Linked DNA regions of Geminicoccus roseus DSM 18922. Each later gene encodes a partner of the first gene's protein in a complex. Links are inferred from orthologs where the notes say so. Each region holds a gene or a part of one and is shown on either strand. Other genes may lie near its edges.

The links.
Region 2: the proteins of groL (region 1) and metK are in contact, whole or in part, in a cryo-EM structure (PDB 8P4O), measured with the Escherichia coli proteins. The link is inferred for Geminicoccus roseus DSM 18922 from one-to-one orthologs.

What each region holds. Positions count from the first base shown.
Region 1 is NZ_KE386572.1:1,392,654-1,404,686, forward strand. Bases 4,020-6,876 are described here. They hold groL (chaperonin GroEL), read right to left. Parts: upstream 6,340-6,876; coding sequence 4,699-6,339; downstream 4,020-4,698. Other genes in these bases: GEMRO_RS33360 (GNAT family N-acetyltransferase), read left to right, coding at 4,020-4,606; groES (co-chaperone GroES), read right to left, coding at 6,386-6,700. In the rest of the region: GEMRO_RS0107735 (sulfotransferase family protein), read right to left, coding at 221-1,366; GEMRO_RS0107740 (CBS domain-containing protein), read left to right, coding at 1,570-2,007; GEMRO_RS0107745 (OmpA family protein), read right to left, coding at 2,062-2,727; GEMRO_RS33355 (cupin domain-containing protein), read left to right, coding at 2,937-3,458; GEMRO_RS34140 (hypothetical protein), read right to left, coding at 3,523-3,675; more of GEMRO_RS33360, read left to right, coding at 3,725-4,019; GEMRO_RS0107775 (usg protein), read left to right, coding at 6,963-7,238; GEMRO_RS0107780 (endonuclease/exonuclease/phosphatase family protein), read left to right, coding at 7,444-8,457; GEMRO_RS28330 (calcium-binding protein), read left to right, coding at 8,752-9,984; GEMRO_RS0107790 (DMT family transporter), read left to right, coding at 10,261-11,208; GEMRO_RS0107795 (HpcH/HpaI aldolase/citrate lyase family protein), read left to right, coding at 11,380-12,033.
Region 2 is NZ_KE386572.1:3,796,827-3,800,830, forward strand. The notes cover bases 1-2,884. They hold metK (methionine adenosyltransferase), read right to left. Parts: upstream 2,087-2,884; coding sequence 914-2,086; downstream 1-913. Other genes in these bases: trmB (tRNA (guanosine(46)-N7)-methyltransferase TrmB), read right to left, coding at 201-911; GEMRO_RS30545 (helix-turn-helix domain-containing protein), read right to left, coding at 2,238-2,759; lnt (apolipoprotein N-acyltransferase), read right to left, coding at 2,781-2,884. Also shown: more of lnt, read right to left, coding at 2,885-4,004. UniProt on the Escherichia coli protein: Catalyzes the formation of S-adenosylmethionine (AdoMet) from methionine and ATP.

The DNA.
Region 1 (12,033 bases):
GCCCGGAGCCTCCAGGATCGTGCACGAGGCCGGGATCATTCCGTCCACCGCTCTCAAACGCCGAACTAAGCCGGAGGTACGAAGAGGCAAGGACAGGCCGGGAAAAATTTTAGCTACTCAGGACTAGATCCTGCTCAAGCATCCACAGAATTCTACTTTTCGCCTACTTCCGCTTTAAGGCCAAAACACTCGCATACGTCGACAGTGCGACGCCGGATCATCATGTTGCCGCGATTTCGGGAATTTTATAGTTCCAGCGATCGATGAAGGGCTGCCATCGCGCCTGTACCTGGGCGATCTGACCAGAATCAAACCTGCGCGGTGCCTTCCGGTATGCGCGTACGCTGTCCAGGTAGGATGCGAAGCGAGGTTTTGCCGTCTCGTACCCGTCCAGGTGCAATGTAGCGAAGATGCGCTGCAACTCGTCCAGGGGCGCCCTCTCAAAATCCTCGAATCGCACGGAGCAGAAACTGCCCTCCTCCAGGCTCTCGGCTTCCTCCAGCAGTGCCGTCATCAGACGGGGATAGGTTGCGAGGACGAGGTCGTTGGCATCGATTGCATGGTCCTGGATGGCCAGTTCGCGGAACAGCGTCGCGAACATCCGGACCGCCGATGCATGCACGTCGAACGGGTTGCGGTGGACGTGGATGAACTTCGCATCAGGCCAGATCGAGCGCAGCAGGCCGATCCGTGCACCGTGCACCGGATTGCGGATCAGAAGCGGTCGCCTCCCCTGGTGCACGGTCATCTTCGCGACGTAGCGATGCAGCAGCCGCTTCCATTGCTCGATGTCATCGTGGCCGGCTCCGTCAAAGAACAGGCCACGCCCGATCCAGTCGGCCGCACGATCGGGGAAGTAGATTCCATGATAGAAGGACCAGGCCGACATGTTCGCGATCGCGAGCTCGTCTTCCTGCGGCAGTTCGGATCCGAGCGGCACATCATCGATCAGACGGGTCCGAGGATAGAACTGCTCGATGAATGGCCGCACCAGCCGGCCGAGGCCAAGGGCTTCGTGCGGCAGGCCAACGCAGATCGGCGGCAGGATTCCGAAGCCGTCGTGGCGGCTCAGCACGTTGCTCAGATGGGTCGTACCGCTGCGCCAGTACCCCACCACGAAGATCGGCGCCGGCAGGTCGTGCGATCTGAGGAACAACCTGCTCCCCGCCGCTTCCAGGAGGGTGAACGGCAGGCGCGTCAGGGCCGAGGCCAGCGCCAGCAGCGGAACGTGCAGGCGGCCCAGCGGAACGCCGCCGCTCCGGATCAGCACCGCGCACAAGGTCGCAAGGTCGGCCCCGCCCAGCGGATGGAATACCCGGTGGGCGCGTCCCGATCCTCGGCTCGCCGGCTGCGGCAGGTGCAGCATCGATGCTCCCAGAGAAAGTCAGCCCACGATCAAGGCTCAGCCTTGTACCCCTGGCCCACCATAAGGTTCCGGAGCGAAGCGACCTCCCTATCTCGGGAGCCGCGGGGTGCGGCACCGCCAACGATGCCAATTGTCTTGTCCATCAGGGCCTCCCACGATCAAACTGCGATCCAGCCGCAGAACAAGAACGGGGAGATCGTCCGATGAACGTCGAATCGATCCTGGCGGGCAAGGGCAGGGAAGTCTGCACCATCAGGCCCGACACCCTGATCGTGGAGGCGGTTCACCGCATGCGCGGCGAGCGGGTGGGCGCGCTGGTGGTTTCCCAGGATGGCGCCCGGATCGTCGGGATCATCTCGGATCGCGGAATCATCGAGGCGATGGCCGATCGCGGCACCGAGGTGATGGACGACCAGGTCGCCAGCGTGATGACCCGGGAGGTGGTGACCTGTTCCGCCCGGGACGAGGTCAGCGCGATCATGGCGACGATGACCAACCGGCGCATCCGCCATCTCCCGGTGGTGACCGAGGACGGCACGCTCTGCGGCATCATCAGCATCGGCGACGTGGTGAAGCACCGGATCGACGAGATCCAGTTCGAGGCGGAGGCGATGCGCGAATACATAGCCGGCGGGCGTTGATCAGCCCCGAGCCATGGCAGGCCCACAGGAGCGGCGCCCCTGTGGACCTGGACGTCAATTGCCCTGGACGAGAATCTCCACCCGGCGGTTCATCTGCCGGCCGGCTTCGGTTGTGTTGTCCCCGACCGGATCTGCCTTGCCACGTCCCTGGGCTGTAAGCCGCCCGGCGGGCACGCCATCGGTAACCAGGGCAGTACGGACCGCTTCGGCGCGCCGCTTGGACAGATCAAGATTGTAGCTCTCGGAGCCACGGCTGTCGGTGAAGCCGGTGATCGTCGCGCGGGACTCCGGATAGGCGTTCAGGACCTCGGCGATCTTCTGGAGCGTGGGCTCGTAGCCCGGTTGCAGCACGGCGCTGTCGAAGGGGAACATCACCTCGGACGGCATCACCAGCTTGAGCGCATCCTGCCGGACCCGCTGGATCTCCACCTGGCGGGACTGCGTCTCCTGGGCGAGTTCCTTGCGGAACTGCTGCTCCTGGCTGTCGAACATGTAGCCGATGCCGCCGCCCACGGCGGCGCCGATCGCAGCACCGATCGCCGTGCCCTCGCCCTTCACCCCTTTATGACCAAGGATGTTGCCGAGCACGCCGCCGATCACGGCGCCGGCGACCGCGCCGGTCGCCGTCTTGGTTCCGGGCTGCGCCGCGCCGTCCGGCCCCTGCGCGCACCCGCCAACCGCCAGTGCGAGCCCCAAAGTTCCGACCGCCAGGATCCTCACCCGTTCACTCCGTTGGTTCCGGTTCGCCGCCCGTCTGTCATGGAAACAGGCATGCTTCATTCCTCGGTTCGGACGCTATCTTTTCCGGTGCACAACGACCAGGGGGTCCTGGCGAGCAGGGTCCATGCAGCCTAGATCGCTCCTGCTGAGCAAGGCCTTGGCACACCTTGCGGCGCACCGCTGGAAGATACCACGAAGGGAGAACAGCCATGCACCCGACCACCGAGGGCTTCCATGTTCTTCTGTTCAAGGATGCCGGCGCCATCCCCAACAATCCCGGCCTTCCCTTGATCTGGTGGCAGGCGGCGCTGCCCCCTGCTCCAGGGCCAGAAGCTTTCGAGCAGCTGTTCGCCCGGAATGGATGGACCCAGTCCTGGCGCAACGGCATCTTCGATTATCCGCACTTCCACTCAACCAGCCATGAAGTCCTGGGGATTGCCCGAGGATCGGTGCGGGTGCGCCTGGGTGGCGCCACGGGCACTGAGGTCGAATTGCAAGCTGGCGATGCGGTGGCGATACCGGCAGGTGTCGGCCACCAGAACCTTCGCGCTTCGGCGGATCTGCTGGTGGTCGGCGCCTATCCCTCCGGAGCCGAGGTGGATCTTCTCCGAGATGCCGGAGCCGATACCCAGGCCCGCGACCGGATCGCAGCGGTTCCGGTTCCCCGGTCCGATCCGGTGGAAGGAGAGGATGGGCGCCTGCTGCGGCATTGGGCAGCCGCGAGAAACTGACGATCCTCAGCGTCTCTCTCAGCAGGGGCGGCAGCGCCGCGCACCACGGGCGCGGTACCGCAGGTCACCGCAGCCACGCCACGACCATGTCCAGCAGCACGCCGATGGCCAGCAGAGGTGTCCCGGCATAGAGCACGATCATCAGCGCCCCGTGGATAGTGAGGCGCGGGGACGGGATGCGGCGATCGATGCCAGGAGACAGCTTGTGCTTCCTCATGCCATGAGATTATCAACCAGAAGGTGAAATCATCAATGGCATATCTTACATGCTGGATGTCGCTGGCTGGGATCGGCTTGCTCGCGCCGGCGGGCGGGTGCCGCTGCAGCAATCAGCTGTGTACGGCCAGGCTCTAGCCGCAGGGGGACGTCGGGTTGCCCGACTGCCGATCGGAGAGGAACAGGGCGTCCAGGTCGTCGAGCGGAGCTGGGCCGGAATCCGGGTTGTCCTGGCAAGCCGCGGCCCGATCGGTGCGGGCACCCATCGGGCTGAGCATCCGGAGGAAATCTTCCGGGCGATCCGCGCGCATTTCGGCCGGTGCCTGCTCCTTTGGAGCCCCCAGCATCTCGGCCCGCAAATGGAAGCCTGTCGCCCGGTGGTCACCGGCTATGGCACCGTCTGGGTCAGGCTTCCTCCTGACCCTCAGGAGCTGCGCCTGGCGCTGGACGGCAAGTGGCGCAACCAGCTCCGTCGCGCCGAGAAGCAGCGCCTGGCGGTCCGGGAAGTGCATCGGGGACCGCCGGTCGAATGGCTGGCGGCACGTCATGAGGAGCATCGGCAGGCAAAAGGCTACAGGGCACTGCCGGTCACGTTCCTGCAACGGATGGCGGAGCTCTCGCCCGGCTGCCGCGAGCGGCTCGTCCTGATCGCGGAACTGGAAGGGCTGCCGGTCGCCGGAATCTGGCTGCAGGTCCACCACGGCTCCGCCACCTACCTGATCGGCTATGCCGACGAGGCAGGGAGGAGAAGCGATGCGATGCGCCTCCTGCTCTGGCGCGGCATGCTGGCGCTGCAGCGGCAGGGGATCGGCTGGCTGGACCTGGGAGGCATCGCGACCGACCGCGCGCCAGGCCTGTCGCGCTTCAAGCTGGGACTGGGAGGTGCCGTGACCATCGAGGCCGGCACCTATCTTCGCCCGCTGTTGCGATGAACGCGAAGAGGCCCGCGGAACACCGCGGGCCTCTCCACTCGGACCGGGCGACGCATGGCCGCCCAGTCCCTGAACTCGACCGGTAAAACCGATCAGAAGTCCATGTCGCCCATGCCGCCGCCCGGGCCGCCGGCCGGCATCGGGGCGTCCTTCTTGGGCTTCTCGGCGATCATCGCCTCGGTGGTGATGAGCAGGCCGGCGACCGAGGCCGCATCCTGCAGCGCATGACGCACCACCTTCACCGGGTCGATGATGCCCTTCTTCACGAGATCACCGTACTCGTGGGTCTGGGCGTCGAAACCAAAGCTGGTGTCGGTGCTCTCGAAGATCTTGCCGATCACGATCGAGCCGTCGACGCCGGCGTTCTCCGCGATCTGGCGAGCCGGCGCCTGCAGCGCCTTGCGCACGATCTCGACACCGACCTTCTGGTCGCTGTTGCCAGCCGCCAGGTTGTCCAGCGCCTTGAGCGCATACAGCAGCGCCGTACCGCCACCAGGAACCACACCCTCCTCGACGGCGGCGCGGGTCGCATTCATCGCATCGTCGACGCGATCCTTGCGCTCCTTCACCTCGACCTCGGTGGCACCGCCGACGCGGATGACGGCGACGCCGCCAGCCAGCTTCGCCAGACGCTCCTGGAGCTTCTCGCGGTCGTAGTCCGAGGTGGTCTCCTCGATCTGCGCCTTGATCTGCGAGATGCGGCCCTGGATCTCGGACTTGTCGCCCGAGCCGTCGACGATGGTGGTGTCTTCCTTGTTGATCACCACGCGCTTGGCCTTGCCGAGCATCTCGAGCGTGACGTTCTCGAGCTTGATGCCCAGGTCCTCGGACACGACCTGACCGGCGGTCAGGATGGCGATGTCCTCGAGCATGGCCTTGCGACGGTCACCGAAGCCCGGCGCCTTGACGGCGGCGATCTTCAAGCCACCACGCAGCTTGTTCACCACCAGGGTCGCGAGCGCCTCGCCCTCGACGTCCTCGGCGATGATCAGCAGCGGACGGCCGGACTGCACGACGGCCTCGAGGACCGGCAGCAGCGGCTGCAGGGTCGACAGCTTCTTCTCGTGGATGAGGATGTAGGGCTCCTCGAGGGTGGCCCGCATCTTCTCGCTGTCGGTGATAAAGTACGGCGACAGGTAGCCGCGGTCGAACTGCATGCCCTCGACGACGTCGAGCTCGGTGTCGAGGCTCTTGGCCTCCTCGACCGTGATCACGCCCTCGTTGCCGACCTTCTGCATGGCCTCGGCCAGCATCTTGCCGATCTCGGTGTCGCCATTGGCCGAGATGGTGCCGACCTGAGCGATCTCCTCGCTGGTGGTCACCTTCTTCGCCCGGGACTTCAGGTCGGCGACGACGGTCTCGACCGCCAGGTCGATGCCGCGCTTCAGGTCCATCGGGTTCATGCCCGCGGCCACCGACTTCGCACCCTCGCGCACGATGGCGGCGGCGAGCACGGTCGCGGTCGTGGTGCCGTCACCGGCCATGTCGTTGGTCTTCGAGGCCACTTCGCGCACCATCTGCGCGCCCATGTTCTCGAACTTGTCGGAGAGCTCGACCTCCTTCGCGACCGTCACACCGTCCTTGGTGATGCGCGGCGCGCCGAAGCTCTTCTCGATGACCACATTGCGGCCCTTCGGACCCAACGTGACCTTCACGGCGTTGGCGAGGATCTCGACACCGCGCAGCATCTTGTTGCGCGCATCGGTCGAGAACTTGACGTCTTTGGCAGCCATGGATGTTCTTACCCGTATAAGGTGATGGGGATCAGGAAGGAGAGGCTCAGGCGGCCTGCTTCATCGAGCCGGCATCGTCGAGGATGCCCAGGATGTCGCTTTCCTTCATGATCAGCAGGTCATCGCCGTCGATCTTGACCTCGGTGCCAGACCACTTGCCGAACAGCACCTTGTCGCCGACCTTGACGTCGAGCGCGTTCACCTTGCCGCTCTCGTCGCGCGCACCCGGGCCGACCGCCACGATCTCGCCCTGCTGGGGCTTCTCCTTGGCAGTGTCCGGGATGATGATCCCGCCCTTGCTCTTCTCTTCACCCTCGAGACGACGAACGACCACGCGGTCGTGCAGCGGACGGAAGCCCATGCCTACGATCTCCATGCTGAAGCGAATGCGGTTGTCAGCACTCTCGGGAGGAGAGTGCTAACGTCGCTGCGTCAGGTAGAGAAATTGCAGGAGGGATTCAAGGGGCTGTTTGCCAAACTGGCAGCACTTTTTGGTGTTGGCTGCTAACCATCTGAAACAGAACAGGAATTCGGCCTTCTCCTTGACGTCTGTCAAGGATCGGCCACAATCCGTTCGTGCCCCCTGCGGCGGTCGTAGGGGAACGAGCCAGGACAGATGTACCATGGCCGGTAAAGAACCCTCGCCCCTGGAGTTGCAGCTCAGGGGCTACCGCATCGCCACCGCTGAAATCCTGTACCGGATGCCTGACCACCCCAGCCTGATACAGAGCTTCATCTGGCAGCATTATGACATTGCGCCTCGCTATCCGGAGTTGTTCAAGTTCCTCGATTTCTGGGAAAAGAATATCGAGGGTCCTCTGGTGGGCGTGCGCGTCGGACGGAGCGAGCTGATCAAGCCTCAGGCCTGGCGACAGGGCCCGGAATTCCAGCTCCACTAGCCCAGCTGCAGGCCAGCTTCGCCTTCTCTAGGTGGGGAGGGTCGAGCGCAGGTCAACACCTGCGCTGCCGCGGCCCTGGTGTTCTGGTCGCAGCCACGAGGGCAACTCCGTCTACCGCGTCGGTGGCTGAGCGGCTGGCGCTGCACTTGCCGGTTGAAATATTGAACCGGTTGGGCTGTGTTGCGGGCTCGCCATCCCCGAAGGCATGATGACGGCGCCATCCAGCACCCTCGCCGCGGCGGTCCCGCATGGAACCGACCGGGTCGTCCGCTACTGTCTGTCTATCTGCCTGCTGGTGGCGGCCGCTCCGGTGATTGGCGCTGCCTGGCCCGGTGGACCGGCCGAGTTCGAGCTGGCCGCCCATTTTCTGGTCCAGTCCGCCCTTCTTTCCGCCTTGCTCCTGCTGGTCGGGGTGCTGACCGGCCGCCGCTACATCGTGCTCGTGGTCACGGCTCTGCTGACGGCGACCGCCCTGATCCTGACGCCGCACGTCTTTCCTGGATGGGCGCCTTTATACGCGGTGGCGAGGCAGGAACCGGCATCGGACCCGTTTCCACAGCTCCGTATCTATTTCCACAATGCCTGGGCCGGATCGGGCGATGCGGTCGCCACCGTGGACGCCGCCCTGTCCAGCGACGCCGATCTCGTGATGTTCGCCGAAACGGGCGCCTCGCGCTGGCGCAGCTTCGCCCGCCTCACCGGGAGCTATCCCCACCATATTTCCTGTATCGGACGCAGGGAATGCGATCTCACCCTGTTCTCGCGCCTGCCGGTCCACGACCAGGTGATCTACCACGACCGGCACAGCGGTGCCCGGGGTATCGCGGCCACCCTGGATGACGGCAGGAATGGCAGGCTGCGCGTGGTGGCGGTTCATCTGGCCCGGCCGATCCCACCGGACAGCCTCGAGGTGCAGATGCGCCAGGTGGAGGCGCTGCTTCGTTCCGACCTCTTCCGGCCGGACCTGCCCGTCCTGCTGATGGGTGACTTCAATGCAGTACCGTGGGGGCGGGTCGTCGGCACGTTCGCTCGTGGCCTGCAACTTCGCCCGGCCGGTGGGATCGAAGGGAGTTGGCCCTCGTTCCTGCCGCAGCCGCTGCGCATCCGGATCGACCAGGCCCTGGTGTCCCCGGACGTGAAGGTGCTGGATCAGACCCTCGGTGCCGGCAGCGGCTCCGACCATCGATCGCTGTCGATCACCATCGGTCCGGCTCGTTGAGGACCGACGGCTGCGGAAACGGCGGATGCCGCGGTACGCGGGAAGAACCGTGCAGGCAGCGATCGGCCGGTACCGGGAAAATTGCCACATGTCCTACCAGTGGATGCTCCGGCCCCTTTGCAGGCCAGGGGCTTCCTGATAGCAGATCTCGCAGTGCAAGCCTGTGCTGCGCGGGCCGAGCAACCTGCCTTTGCGAGGCGGGATCTGCCTTCCCGACATGAATGCCCGCCCAAGTCGTTTGGGGGCTTGTGACCCGGCAATAACGATCCGCGCCTCCGATCGGAAGAATAGTCGATGTCCAACAGCCCTAGCGGACCTCAGGATGTGGTGCCGCCCGGCAAGGTCGTGAACGGGACGACCGCCAACGACTACCTGCCAGGTGGCCGAGGTAGCGACTATATCCGCGGCTTCGCTGGCAACGACCTGTTGATCGGGGGCGATGGCGACGATCATCTGATCGGCGACGACGGCAACGACAACCTGATCGGCGGGGCTGGCGACGACCGCATCGAGGGCGGAGCCGGCGATGACCGGATCACCGGTTCGGCCGGCAACGACCTGCTCGATGGCGGTGCCGGGCTGGATTACCTGGATTACGAGCGCGAGAACGGCGCCGTCCAGGTCAACGCGGCGGCGGGTGTCGCAGTCGACGGCACGGGCGGCATCGACAAGATCAGTAGCTTCGAGGTGATCGTCGGCTCCCGCTTCGACGACTCGATCATCGGCTCGGCACAGGACGAAGTGATCGTCATCCGTCGCGGCGGCAACGATACCGCCGACGGCGGTGCGGGCTACGACACGCTGAACCTGTTCGTGCCTGACGATACCGCGGTCGATCTGGCTGCTGGCACCTGGAACTATGGTTCGTTCGCCGGCACCGCGCGCAACTTCGAGCACCTCATCACCGGCAGCGGCGACGATCAGGTCCAGGGCTCGAACGCGGACGAGTTCATCAACAGCAATGGCGGCGACGACTTCGTGGAAGCCGGAGCCGGCAATGACCGGGTCGATGGGGCCGCAGGCGACGATTATCTCTACGGCCAGACGGGCAACGATACCCTCGTGGGTGGTCCGGGCGAGGACACCTTGTTCGGCGAGGAAGGCAACGACACGCTGATCGGCCAGATCGGTCAGGACTGGCTCTATGGTGGAGTCGGCAATGATCGCCTGTTCGGCGGAGCCGACGACGACAGCCTGTTCGGTGACGACGGCAACGACCGGCTGGTCGGCGAGGCCGGCAACGACGTGCTCTATGGCGGCGACGGCGACGATGTGCTCACCGGCGGAGCCGGCGATGACGAGTTCGTGCGATACGAAAACGGCGGCAACGACCTCATCACAGATTTCGGCTTGGGCGACGACACCGTCCTGGTGTTCGGCGAGAGCGTATCCAGCTTCAATGAATTCAAGGCAGCGGCCAGCCAGAGTGGCGCCAATGTTGTGGTGAACTTCGGCGCCGGGCAGTCGATCATTTTCCAGAACATCGTGCTGGCTGACCTGACCTCCAGCAACGTCATCGTCAACTGATCGGGCAAGCGGGCGTCGCAGGCCCGCTCCTTCCCGCGCCGCCTGGGCAGCCATCCCCGATCCCCGGCTGGGCAGCCCCCTGCCCATCGACCGAGGACGTCCCGCTCGCGCGGAGGCCGGCTCGAGTTGACGATCCTCGCCATCCTCCAATTCCCCCAGCCACCGGCAGGGCGACACGCCCCTCGGACGTAGGGCGGGCAAATAGCCGAGCAAGAAGCGAAGTGCGGTGCCGCACCTTCGAAGCGATCCTGCCGGACCAGCCGGAGGAGCGTGGGAATGTCGAAGGTGACGAACAGGCCGACCGGAGGAATGACCGGGCGCGAATGGGCGATGCTGCTCGCCCTGGCAGCGGCGTGGGGTGGCTCGTTCTTCTTCAACGGCATCGCCGTCCGGGAACTGCCTTCCTTTACCCTGGTCTGGCTGCGCGTGGCGATCGCCGCCGCCGCCCTCCTGTCAATGGCATGGCTGCTCAGAATCCGGTTGCCCACCGCGGGCGGGACATGGGCGGCGCTGGGCCTGATGGGGCTGCTCAACAATGCGCTGCCGTTTGCCCTGATCGTCTGGGGCCAGCACCACATTGCGAGCGGACTAGCCTCGATCCTGAATGCCACGACGCCGGTCTTCACCATCCTGGCCGCCCACTGTCTCACCCAGGACGAGAAGCTGAACATCTTCAAGCTGGCTGGCGTCGTGGCAGGGCTGGTGGGCGCCACGGTGCTGATCGGGTTCGATGTGCTCCAGGAAGTGGGCGCCGAGGTCCTGGCCCAACTGGCCTGTCTGGCCGCCGCTCTTTCCTATGCGCTGGCTGGGATCTTTGGGCGCCGCTTCCGCCATATGGGCATCTCGCCACTGGCCACGGCTGCCGGCCAAGTGACCACCTCCACCCTGATCCTCCTGCCGGTCATGCTGCTGGTGGACCAGCCCTGGCGGCTGGCGATGCCGGAGGGGGCGACGATCGGCGCGGTCCTTGCGGTGGGGCTCCTGTCCACGGCGCTCGCCTACGTGCTCTATTTCCGGATCCTGGCGGTGGCCGGGGCCACCAATCTGCTGCTGGTCACCTTTCTCATCCCGGTCGTCGCCATCCTGCTGGGCGCGCTCTTCCTGGGAGAGACACTGCTACCTCGACACCTCCTGGGTATGAGCTTGATCGGCCTGGGCCTTGCGTGCATCGATCGAAGGCTGCCCCGTCTGCTGGGTGCTTCCGTACAGGCCAGGGAGCGCTGATATCTTTGTTCTTGCCGGCCCTGAGCGTGGCAGCCCCCGGGTCACCGCCAGCAGGCGCCGGCTCCTGACGCTCCCGGTGCCATCCCGTTGCCGCCGGGCCGCTTCACCCTTGAACCTGGAGCGCGGCACCGCCATCACCATCCGGTCGTCGAAGCCGAAGGAAGAAGCGCCATGGCCGCCGTTCGTCCACGTCGTTCCGTACTCTACATGCCCGGCAGCAATGCACGGGCGTTGGAGAAGGCGAAAACGCTTGCCGCGGATGCCCTGATCCTCGACCTGGAGGACAGCGTGGCGCCGGATGCAAAGGATGCCGCGCGTGCGCTGGTGGCCCAGAACGTCGCTGCCGGAGGCTACGGACACCGCGAGCTGATCGTTCGGGTCAACGGCCTGGACACGCCCTGGGGCCATGCCGACCTGCTCGATGCGGCAACCATGGGCGCCGACGGCATCCTGCTGCCGAAGGTTTCGGATGTGGAACTGGTTCGCCGCGCCGTTGACATCCTCGACGGCGCCGGCGCTGCACCGGACCTGCCGATCTGGTGCATGATGGAAACGGCACGGGCGATGTTCCGGGCCGACCAGATCGCGGATCATCCGCGGGTCGAGTGCCTGGTGATGGGCACCTCGGACCTTGCCAAGGAGCTGCACGCCGCCCACACGCCGCTGCGGCTGCCGATGATCACGTCGCTTGGCCTGTGCATGCTGGCGGCTCGCGCGGCAGGAATCTCGATCGTGGACGGCGTCAGCCTCGACCTGGAGGACGAGGAAGGTTTCCGGCAATCCTGCCTGCAGGGCGCGGAACTCGGGTTCGACGGCAAGACGCTG
Region 2 (4,004 bases), 2.4 Mb from region 1 along the record:
TGCTCCCGGAAAAACGGCATGCCAAAGGGAGCGGGTAACTACCCACTCACCTCGCATCGGCGCGGTAGTGAACGTGCCGGTAGATACTCGCCCGGCCGGCGAAGTTCAAGGGGTATTGCGTCGACAACCGACGCAGGTGCCGGTTCGCGCCCCTGGAGGGTCTTGCGGCGGATGCATCTTCGTCCGGCCCGGCGGCCGGATCAAGAGGCCGCGCGAAACCGCAGGAAGGTAGCCGGCCGGCCCTCCCGCTCAGCCTTGGCCTGGTAGCGGGTGGGCACATGGTCCGGCGGGGCGATCCGCCAGTCGTCGGCGCGCTCGGCCATCCAGGCGAGCCGCGGCTCGGCCAGGGTGGCGTCGAGCATCCACCGCGCATAGTCGACGATGTCGGTGGCCAGCCGCAACTCGCCGCCCGGCCGCAGCACCCGCGCCATTTCGGGCACGGTCTGGCGGTTGACGATCCGGCGCTTGTTGTGGCGCAGCTTCGGCCAGGGGTCCGGGAACAGCACGTCGATGCGCTCCAGGCAGGCGTCGGGGAGCACGCGCAGCAGGAGCCGGGCGTCGTCGGCCAGGATCCGCACGTTGTCCGTCCCGCTGGCGTCCAGTTCCGCCACCAGCTTGCCGACGCCGTCCATGAACGGCTCGACCCCCAGAAAGCCGAGATGGGGATTGGCTTTGGCCTGCGCCGCCAGATGCTCGCCGCCGCCAAAGCCGATCTCGAGCCGGAAGCCCTGCATCCGCCCAGGGAACAGGCTGGCCGGATCGAGCCGTCCCTGTTCGGGCAGCTCGATCTGCAGGCCGGGCAGGCGCTCTTCCAGGAGCTTGCGGCGGGCGGGCTTCAGCCCGGGCCCCAGCCGCCGGCCCCAGATCTGGCGGCGGACCGGGCCGTCCCCGGTCGCGCCGTCGTCGCGCACGCTCAGAAGGCCCGCTTGAGCTCGTCGACCAGGTTGCGGGCTTCCCAGGAGAAGCCGCCATCCGCCTCGGGCGGGCGGCCGAAATGGCCATAGGCCGCGGTGCGGGCATAGGTCGGCCTGTTCAGGCCGAGATGCTCGCGGATGCCGCGCGGGCTGAGGTTCATCACCTCGTTGAGGACGCGGGCCAGCTTGGACTCGTCCACCTCGCCCGTGCCGAACGTGTCGACATAGATCGAGAGCGGCTTGGACACGCCGATCGCGTAGGAGAGCTGGATCACGCATTTGCGCGCGAGACCCGCCGCCACCACGTTCTTGGCGAGATAGCGGGCGGCATAGGCGGCCGAACGGTCGACCTTGGTCGGATCCTTGCCTGAGAAGGCGCCGCCGCCATGCGGCGCGGCGCCGCCATAGGTGTCGACGATGATCTTGCGGCCGGTCAGGCCGGCATCGCCGTCGGGACCGCCGATCACGAAGTTTCCGGTCGGGTTGACGTAGAACTCGGCTTCCGGCGGGAACCAGCCCTCGGGCAGCACCGACTGCACGTAGGGCCGCACCAGCTCGCGCACGTCGGCGGGCTTCAGGCCCTCGTCATGCTGGGTGGACACCACCACCGAGGTGGCGCCGACCGGCTTGCCGTCGACATAGCGCAGAGTGACCTGGCTCTTCGCGTCCGGCTGGAAGCCCTTGGTGGCGCCGGAATGACGGTCGGCCGCCATGCGGCGCAGGATCTCGTGGGCGTAGTAGATCGGCGCCGGCATCAGTTCCGGGGTCTCGTCCACCGCAAAGCCGAACATGATGCCCTGGTCGCCGGCACCCTCGTCCTTGCTCTCGCCGGCATCGACGCCCTGGGCGATGTCGGGCGACTGCTCGTGCAGGAGCACGTCGACCCGGGCCTTCTCCCAGTGGAAGCCGTCCTGCTCGTAGCCGATCGCGCGGATCGCCTTGCGGGCAGTCTGGGTGATCAGGTCGCTGTCGATCTTGCTGTCGGCCCCTGGGCGGACCTCACCGGCGATCACCACGCGGTTGGTGGTGGCGAGCGTCTCGCACGCCACGCGCGCGAACGGATACTCGGCCAGATAGAGATCGACGATCTCGTCGGAGATCCGGTCGCACACCTTGTCCGGATGTCCCTCGGACACGGATTCGCTGGTGAAAAGATAGTCCTTGGAGGCCATAGCCTGCCCACTCTCCAAAAAACGGGGCCCACCCAGACGCGAGGCATGCACAGGATCCACGCCAGCCCGAAGCGACCCAGGCCATCCTGTGGTCAGGTCGATCGCACGCCATAGTGACGGTGCATGCTTCTGAACGGCGCGGACCTGCGGGTCAAGAAGAGCGGGGGGAGCGCGGCAGCGACCATTCGCCCGCGTTGCGGGCGGGGAACGGTGGCTCGGCGACCGGCCGCTGCTCCGGCAGCTCCGCCAGGGCCCGGGCCACCTCGAACAGGCGCCGGCGAATGACCGGGTCGTCGATCCGGAGAAAGGCGCGCACCAGTTCCAGGGTCTCGCGGTTCTCCACCGGGGAGCGGCCCTGGGGCACAGGTCGCGGTGCTGGCGCATAGCGGAACGCGCTGCGCTCCTCGGAGAGGCCAGATGCCGGCTTGGACGGTCCGGGCGCTTCGTCCATCTCGTCGAAGAACCAGGCGATCGGGGTGTCCAGGATCCGGCTGATCGCGAACAGGCGCGAACTGCCCATCCGGTTGGCGCCGCGCTCGTATTTCTGGATCTGCTGGAAGGTCACCCCCAGCAGTTCGCCCAGCCGCTCCTGGCTCATGCCCACCAGCATGCGGCGGAGCTTGAGTCGCCTGCCCACGTGGATGTCGATCGGGTCCGGATGCTCGACGGTCATGGCGGTCCGCGGTCCGCTCGCTCAGGAGGTGTACCCACGTGAACGATACTCAACGAACAGGCAACCCGCGGCAATAGCAATGATGGCAACCCAACCCCATAGTGAACCAAGTTGGCCGCCCAGGGGTCGCTCGGGCAGGGCGGCCGGCAGCCGGCCGTCGATCACGCCGCGCTCGCCGGTGCCGAGTTCCGCCAGGATGCGGCCATAGCTGTCGGTCACCACCGAGATGCCGGTATTGGCCGCGCGGACCAGCGGAAGGCCCTCCTCGACGCTGCGCATCCTGGCCAGGGCCAGATGCTGCCAGGGGCCGGCGCTGTTGCCGAACCAGGCGTCGTTGGTGATGTTCAGGAGCCACCGGGCGCGGCCCTGGCCATCGGTGGCGCTGGCCGGGAAGGCCACCTCGTAGCAGATCAGCGGGCTGAAGGGCGGGATGCCCGGCAGCTCCACCGTGGTCCGCTCCGGTCCCGCCTGGAAGTCGCCGCGGGCGGCGACCGCCTGGAGGCCCAGCGCGCCCAGGAGCCCGCGCATCGGCAGGTATTCGCCGAAGGGGACCAGATTGACCTTGTCGTAGCGGCTGCTGATCTGTCCCTCCGGATCGATCACGTACACGCTGTTGTGGGCGACCAGCTGGTCCTGCCGGTCGCGGGTGACGTGGTTCGAGCCGGTCACGACATAGCCGCCGGCCTTGGCGGCGAGCCTGGCCAGGTAAGTCCGGGCGACCTCGTCGGCCTCCAGCGAGAAGGGCACCGCGCTTTCCGGCCAGATGATGATCCGGGGCTGGACCGGCGCGTCCTGCTCGGACAGCTCGAGATGGCCCAGGAAGTTCTCCCGCAGCCGGGACGGGTCCCATTTGTGGTTCTGCGCGACGTTCGCCTGGACTAGGCGCAGCTCCAGCCCGGTCGGCTCCGGCAGCGGCACGGACACCCGCCAGGCTCCATAGCCGAAGGCCAGCCCGCCCAGGAGCAGCGGCGCCGCAACCCCGGCGATCCGCAGGCCCGGCCGCCGCTCGAGGAAGGCCAGGGCCACCGCGCCGGCGGCGATGGCGGTGAGCACGGAGAGGGCGGCGGTGCCGGTGAGCGCCACCAGCTGGAGGCTGACCTCGCTGATCGACCAGACCACCGCCAGCGGGTTCCAGGGGAAGCCGACGATGGCGCCGCGCGCCCATTCGCCGACACCCCAGAGGGCCGCCAGGCCCAGCAGCACCGCCAGCGGACGGCGGATGCGGGCAAGGTTCAGGATCAGGGC